One region of the Streptomyces sp. NBC_00377 genome, then DNA from elsewhere that is predicted to be linked to it. Evidence: riboswitches for the same ligand, from Rfam matches in the RefSeq annotation. Region 1 holds a riboswitch; the other holds the start of a gene.

Region 1 (3,400 bases):
CATCGGGTCGTCCTGCCAGTCGGGCTCGTACAGACGGACCCGGCCCCCGGCGGCGCCGCCGTCCAGCGGGGTGCGGCCCGCCCGGCAGAGCTCGGCCACCGCGGCCGGGGGCAGCGGGACACCGACCACCCCGTCCGGGTTCACCAGGATGCCCACCTGCGGGGGCAGCCCGCGGGCGAACTCGACGGCGGGCGCGATCGTGTACGACATGTGCGCGCCGACGACCTGCCGGAACTGCTCCTCGGAGCTGAAGACCGGCACGTACACCTGTCCTTCGAGCTCCAGCGTGGCCAGGTCGAGGGGACCGCTGTGCGGGCTGCCGCCCCCGGGCAGCGGCACCCAGACGAAGCTGCGCCCGAGCACCTCGACGATCCGGCCGCCGGCTCCGGGCACGCCGAGGGAGACGGAGAGCACCTCCTCCAGCTCGTTGCCGGGCCACCCGCCGTGCGGATGGTGGTGCGCCTGCGCCGGAAAGTCCGCGGAGAAGTCCGCCGGGAAGTCCGTCGGGGGGAAATCCATCTGCCTACCGCCTGCTGAGAACCGCTCACTCTGGTGTGGCTGAAAGGCTAGCGGGTGCCGGGGGCGGCACCCGAGCCCTCAGCCGGTGAATCCGATGCGGCGCAGCACGTCGGCCGCTTCGCGGTCCAGCAGCACGGCCGAGCCGCAGCCCGCGGGCAGCCGTCCCTTCTCCACCGCGCGCACCAGCCGGGCGGCGGCGTGGCGGTGGCGCAGGAACGCGTACCGGGAGACGCCCCGACCGCGCTCGCGCTGTCCTTCCAGCGCCGTGTCCGTACCCACGTCGAGCAGCAGCAGATGCAGGGTGCCGCCGCGGCGGCGGGCCTCGCGGCCCAGCCAGTCCCGCACCCAGGTCTGGGTGCCGCAGTCGTGCACGACGACTCCCTCACCGCTGCGCAGGGCGCGGCGCAGTCCCGCGTAGTGGGCGAGGCGGACGAGGGGGCGGTAGAGGCCGTAGGGCAGGAAGCGCGGGGCGCGGGCGTCCCAGCGGTCCCTGGTGTCCTGGGAGTCGACGCGCAGGCCCCGGACCGTCCGCCGCATGAGCGTGGACTTGCCGCTGCCGGGCAGACCGGTCACGACGACCAGGTCCCGGGGACCGAAGACCAGGCCGTGCGGGCTGCGGCCGGCCCGCTCGCGCAGGTCGCGGACGACGGGCGCCTGCTGCGCGCCGGACGCCTCCCGGGCCGGGGCGCCGGGCTGTGCCGGCAGCGCGATCCCCGAACCGGTCGCGAATGCGGTGGACCTCGCCGTGCTCGTCCTGTTCACCGTGATCGTCCTCCCCTGGGGTCGGGTAACCCCTTCCCCATCGAGCGTAAAGAGAAGGTAATGCGCCGTGCCCGGCGTTTTGGTGCGCGTCTCGACACAGGCCGGTTACAGATGCGGCCTGCCGGGATCGGGGCGAGCCGTGCAATGATGGCCGCGCCAACTGCATACCGGCCGTTTGAATCCGCGCGGGAGAGTTCTCAGCAGCAGCTTCGCTGGGGCGCCGAAGGAGCAAGTCCCTCCCTTGAATCTCTCAGGCCCCGTTACCGCGCGGGCGAGGCACATCTGAAAAGCGGGCCGCTGACTCCAGTGGCTCCACCCAAGGTGCAAGTCATGGGCGATCCCGTCGCGGACCGTCATGGCGAACCTCTCAGGTTCCGATGACAGATGGGGAGGAACGACCTCGCCCTTCCCTGTGCCCGCGCGCCCCGCTTCGCTCGCACGGGGGGATCCCGTCGCCTTGGGAGACGAACGCCCGATGAGCAGCACCGACCCCGATTCCGTCCAGCGCGCCGAGCAGCGCCACACCGCCCTCGACGCCGTGCACCGTGCGCTCGGCGCGACGATGACCGACTTCGCCGGCTGGGACATGCCGCTGCGTTACGGCTCCGAGCGCGACGAGCACCAAGCCGTCCGCACCCGCGCCGGGCTTTTCGATCTCTCCCACATGGGCGAGATCACCGTCACCGGCCCGCAGGCCGCCGCCCTTCTCGACTTCGCCCTGGTGGGGAACATCGGGGCGGTCAAGCCCGGCCGCGCCCGCTACACGATGATCTGCCGGGCGGACGGCGGCATCCTGGACGACCTGATCGTCTACCGGCTGGCCGAGACCGAGGCCGGGTCCGCGCAGTACCTGGTGGTGGCCAACGCCTCCAACGCGCAGGTCGTGCTGGACGCCCTCGTGGAGCGGTCCGCGGGCTTCGACGCCGAGGTCCGCGACGACCGTGACGCCTACGCGCTGATCGCCGTGCAGGGCCCCGAGTCCCCCGGCATCCTCGCGGCCGTCACGGACGCCGACCTCGACGGCCTGAAGTACTACGCCGGTCTGCCCGGCACCGTCGCCGGCGTGCCCGCGCTCATCGCGCGCACCGGGTACACCGGCGAGGACGGCTTCGAGCTGTTCGTGCGGCCGGAGCACGCCGTCGAACTGTGGCAGGCGCTGACGAAGGCCGGCGAGGGCGTCGGCCTGGTCCCCTGCGGCCTGTCCTGCCGGGACACCCTGCGCCTGGAGGCCGGCATGCCGCTGTACGGGCACGAGCTGAGCACCTCCCTCACCCCCTTCGACGCGGGCCTCGGCCGGGTCGTGAAGTTCGACAAGGACGGCGACTTCGTCGGGCGTACGGCGCTGGAGGCGGCCGCCGACCGGGCCGCCGCCCTGCCCCCGCGCGTCCTCGTCGGCCTGGTCGCCGAGGGCCGCCGGGTCCCGCGCGCCGGGTACGCGGTCGTCGCAGGCGGCGAGGTGATCGGCGAGGTCACCTCCGGCGCCCCCTCCCCGACCCTCGGCAAGCCGATCGCGATGGCGTACGTCGACGCCGCCCACGCGGCGCCGGGGACCGCGGGCGTCGGCGTGGACATCCGGGGCAGCCACGAGCCGTACGAGGTCGTGGCGCTGCCGTTCTACAAGCGCCGCAAGTAGACACTGGGCGCGTCGACGCCCACCCGCGCGTGACCCTGCGCACAGTTCCGCTGTTCACGCGCGCTCCCAGCAGGTCCCCATTCACCAGCACTCCCCCGCGTACAGGAGAATTCAGGCCATGAGCAACCCCCAGCAGCTGCGCTACAGCAAGGAGCACGAGTGGCTGTCGGTCGCCGAGGACGGCGTCTCGACGGTCGGCATCACGGAGCACGCGGCCAACGCGCTCGGCGACGTGGTCTTCGTCCAGCTCCCGGAGGTCGGTGACACGGTGACCGCGGGCGAGACCTGCGGCGAGCTGGAGTCGACCAAGTCGGTCAGTGAGCTGTACGCACCGGTGACGGGCGAGATCGTCGAGGTCAACCAGGACGTCGTCGACGACCCGGCGCTGGTGAACTCCGCCCCCTTCGAGGGCGGATGGCTGTTCAAGGTACGCGCCGCGGGCGAGCAGGACGATCTGCTCAGCGCCGACGAGTACACCGCCTTCAC
Region 2 (3,400 bases), 4.7 Mb from region 1:
CTTCATGCCCGCCATCACGGCACTTGCGGCGTTCGTGCCGTGCGCGGAGGACGGGATGAGACACACGGTCCGCTGCTCGTCCCCGTTGCCCCGGTGGTACCCGCGGACGGCGAGCAGCCCGGCCAGCTCCCCCTGCGACCCGGCGTTCGGCTGGAGCGACACCTTGTCGTACCCGGTGACCTCGGCGAGCCGCTCCTCCAGCTCCCGGATGAGCGTCAGGTAGCCCTCGGCCTGCTCGGCCGGCGCGAAGGGGTGCAGCTGCCCGAACTCGGGCCAGGTGACCGGCTCCATCTCGGTGGTCGCGTTGAGCTTCATGGTGCAGGAGCCCAGCGGGATCATGCCCCGGTCGAGCGCGTAGTCCCGGTCGGCGAGCCTGCGCAGATAGCGGAGCATCGCGGTCTCGGACCGGTACTGGTGGAAGACCGGGTGCGTGAGGATCTCGTCGGACCGCAGCAGATCCCCGGGCAGGGCGTCCTCGGTCGCCTCGTCGAGCGACTCGATGTCGCCGTCCACCCCGAAGGCGGCCCAGACGGCGGCCACCTGGGCCCGCGCGGTCGTCTCGTCGCAGGCGATCGACACATGGTCGGCGTCGACGAGGTGCAGGTTGACCCCGCGCTCCCGCGCGGCGGCGACGACCTCTGCGGCCCTCGCGGGCACCCGCACGGTCAGTGTGTCGAAGTACGACCCGTGCACGGTTGCGACGCCGCCGGCCTCGAGCCCGGCGGCGAGGACCGAGGCGTACCGGTGCGTACGGCGGGCGATCGCCCGCAGCCCGTCGGGGCCGTGGTAGACGGCGTACATACCCGCCATGACCGCCAGCAGCACCTGCGCCGTGCAGATGTTGCTGGTGGCCTTCTCGCGCCGGATGTGCTGCTCACGCGTCTGCAGCGCGAGCCGGTAGGCCCGGTGCCCGTCGGCGTCCACGGACACGCCCACCAGGCGCCCGGGCAGGCTGCGCGCGAACTGCTCGCGGACGGCCAGGTAACCGGCGTGCGGCCCGCCGAAGCCCATCGGCACCCCGAACCGCTGCGTCGTACCGACCGCGATGTCCGCGCCCAGCTCACCCGGCGACTTCAGCAGCGTCAGCGCCAGCAGATCAGCGGCGACGGTGACGAGCGCGCCGAGCCCGTGCGCCTGGTCGACGATCGCCCTGAGATCGCGTACGGCACCGGAGGCGCCGGGGTACTGGACGAGCACACCGTTGATCTCCCGCGCGGCGATCTCCGCCGGGATCCCGTCGCTCAGGTCGGCGACCACGACCTCCACGCCCGTCGGCTCGGCGCGGGTCCGGATCACGGCGATGGTCTGCGGCAGCGCGTCCGCGTCGATGAGGAAGAGGCCCTTCTTGTTCTTCCCCATGCGCCGGGACAGCGCCATCGCCTCGGCGGCGGCCGTGCCCTCGTCGAGCAGCGAAGCCCCGGAGGTCGGCAGGCCGGTGAGGTCGGCGACCATGGTCTGGAAGTTCAGCAGCGCCTCGAGCCGGCCCTGGGAAATCTCCGGCTGGTACGGCGTGTAGGCCGTGTACCAGGCGGGGTTCTCCATGACGTTGCGCAGGATGACGGGCGGCGTGAACGTCCCGTGGTAGCCGAGTCCGATCATCGAGTCGAGGACCTGGTTGCGGTCCGCCAGCGAGCGCAGCTCGGCCAGCACCTCGGCTTCGGTCCTGGCGCCCGGCAGGTCCAGTGCGTCGGCGTTCTTGATGACATCCGGTACCGCGGCGGCCGTCAGCTCGTCGAGCGAGCCGTAGCCGACCTGCGCCAGCATCTTGGCCCGCGCCTCGTGGTCGGGCCCGATGTGCCGCTGTTCGAAGGGGATTCCCTGCTCGAGCTCGGCGAGCGGAATGCGATGGGGGGTCATTACGGAGGCCTCCTGGTCTGACACGACCTTCGAGGGTCACCACGGTGGGTACCCGGACGGCCTCCCCCTCTGTCATCTCAACCTGAGAGCTTCACCGGCCGCCCGAGAGCGTCCGGCTTTCACCGTCGGTGAGGGCGGGAGCCGTCGACGCCGTCGGCACCTGCCCTGCTTTCCAGAGTGACCTCGTCCGTGCGGTACGTGAGCCTGAGAGATTCCGGGGAGGATTTGCTCCTTCGGCGCCCTCCGATGATGTTCGGAGGACTCTCCCGCGCGGTGTCAGCAGCCGTTGTCAGACTACCAGCGGGGTCAATGAAGCTCGCTCGAGTGGCCGCTCGTCTCATTGTGCTCTTTTGTAGTGCTTACGGATGAGTCGCGATCAAGTGGAGGGCCCGTGCAGACCGACATCGATCCGCGCAACCTGATCGGCCGCAAGGCGTTCGACCGCACCGGCACCAAGATCGGCACCGTCGACGAGGTCTACCTCGACGACGCCACCGGCGTACCCGAATGGGCGGCCATACGCACCGGTCTGTTCTCCCGCGACGCCTTCGTCCCCCTGGAGCCCAGCCGACTGGTCGAGGGCACCCTGCACATCCCCTTCGACCGGGCCCTGATCAAGGACGCTCCCGATTTCGGCGTGGGCCGCCACCTCTCCCCGGAGCAGGAACTCCAGCTCTACCACCACTACGGTCTGGACACCGGTGCCCCTCCCCCGCTCCCCGATCGCGACTTCGGCCGGCTGGCCGGCACCGACGAGAGCTGACCTCCTCAGGCACAGGCCCGTACCAGCGCTCCGAGGAGCCCCGCGGGGTCGTACAGCGGCCGGGCTCCGTCCGTGACGACTCTTCGTGTGCCCGGGTCGAGAGGATCGGTCCGCGCCCAGTCGGAGGAACCGATACCCATCTCGATCTCCAGTCCGGAGGCGGTGACATGCCGCCACTCCGTGACGGCTCCCCATCCCCTGACCCGAAGCACCTCCCCCAAGGCCAGTTCGCGCAGCCATCCGTCGTCCTCGGCATACCGGGCAGGGGCCGTCGACAGCACCACGAGATCCACGTCCGAGTCGGGTCGCGCCGCCTCCCGCGCCCAGGACCCGACGAGAAGTACCCCCACCACATCGCTCCGGTTCGCGGCCCACCGAGTGACCCGGTCCATCACCCGTCGCGTCTCGGCGCCACGCTCCGGCGACACCTCTGCCGGGCCCGCGAACTCGTCTTCACGCAGTTCCATACCGCTCCTCGACCGTCACCGCCACGTCCCCTCACGCGACACCGCCACCATCCGGCTCACCCCACACCTCGAACCGCTTCACTCTGTGTAACTGATCCGTTCCGCGGAGAGTTCCCGCGCCGACGACTCCGACTCGGGAAGGGGACCGGCATCGGAAACAAGACCGGGAACAGGCGGTACGGAGGCCGACTCGTCCCCTCCGCCGTCGCCCTCGGGCCTGCGCCGCACCAAGGGCAGCGGCTGCGCCGGCTCGAGCCCCGGATCGTCGGTCCTGAAGGTCCGCACCCGTCCCGGCTCGGACTCCGGTGTCTCG

The links. A riboswitch is a leader RNA that binds a small molecule or an ion and turns the genes downstream of it on or off. The one in region 1 is predicted to bind glycine.
Region 2: another riboswitch for glycine. It lies ahead of gcvP (aminomethyl-transferring glycine dehydrogenase); the one in region 1 lies ahead of gcvT (glycine cleavage system aminomethyltransferase GcvT).

What each region holds. Positions count from the first base shown of each region.
Region 1 covers NZ_CP107958.1:2,984,066-2,987,465, forward strand. The annotation lists gene OHS71_RS13365 (enhanced serine sensitivity protein SseB) at 1-519, opposite strand, end outside; gene OHS71_RS13370 (AAA family ATPase) at 598-1,287, opposite strand; glycine riboswitch at 1,458-1,557, shown strand; glycine riboswitch at 1,558-1,675, shown strand; gene gcvT (glycine cleavage system aminomethyltransferase GcvT) at 1,757-2,914, shown strand; gene gcvH (glycine cleavage system protein GcvH) at 3,033-3,400, shown strand, end outside.
Region 2 covers NZ_CP107958.1:7,648,850-7,652,249, reverse strand. The annotation lists gene gcvP (aminomethyl-transferring glycine dehydrogenase) at 1-1,857, opposite strand, end outside; glycine riboswitch at 2,040-2,136, opposite strand; gene OHS71_RS33995 (PRC-barrel domain-containing protein) at 2,249-2,620, shown strand; gene OHS71_RS33990 (nucleotidyltransferase domain-containing protein) at 2,626-3,087, opposite strand; gene OHS71_RS33985 (DNA polymerase IV) at 3,166-3,400, opposite strand, start outside.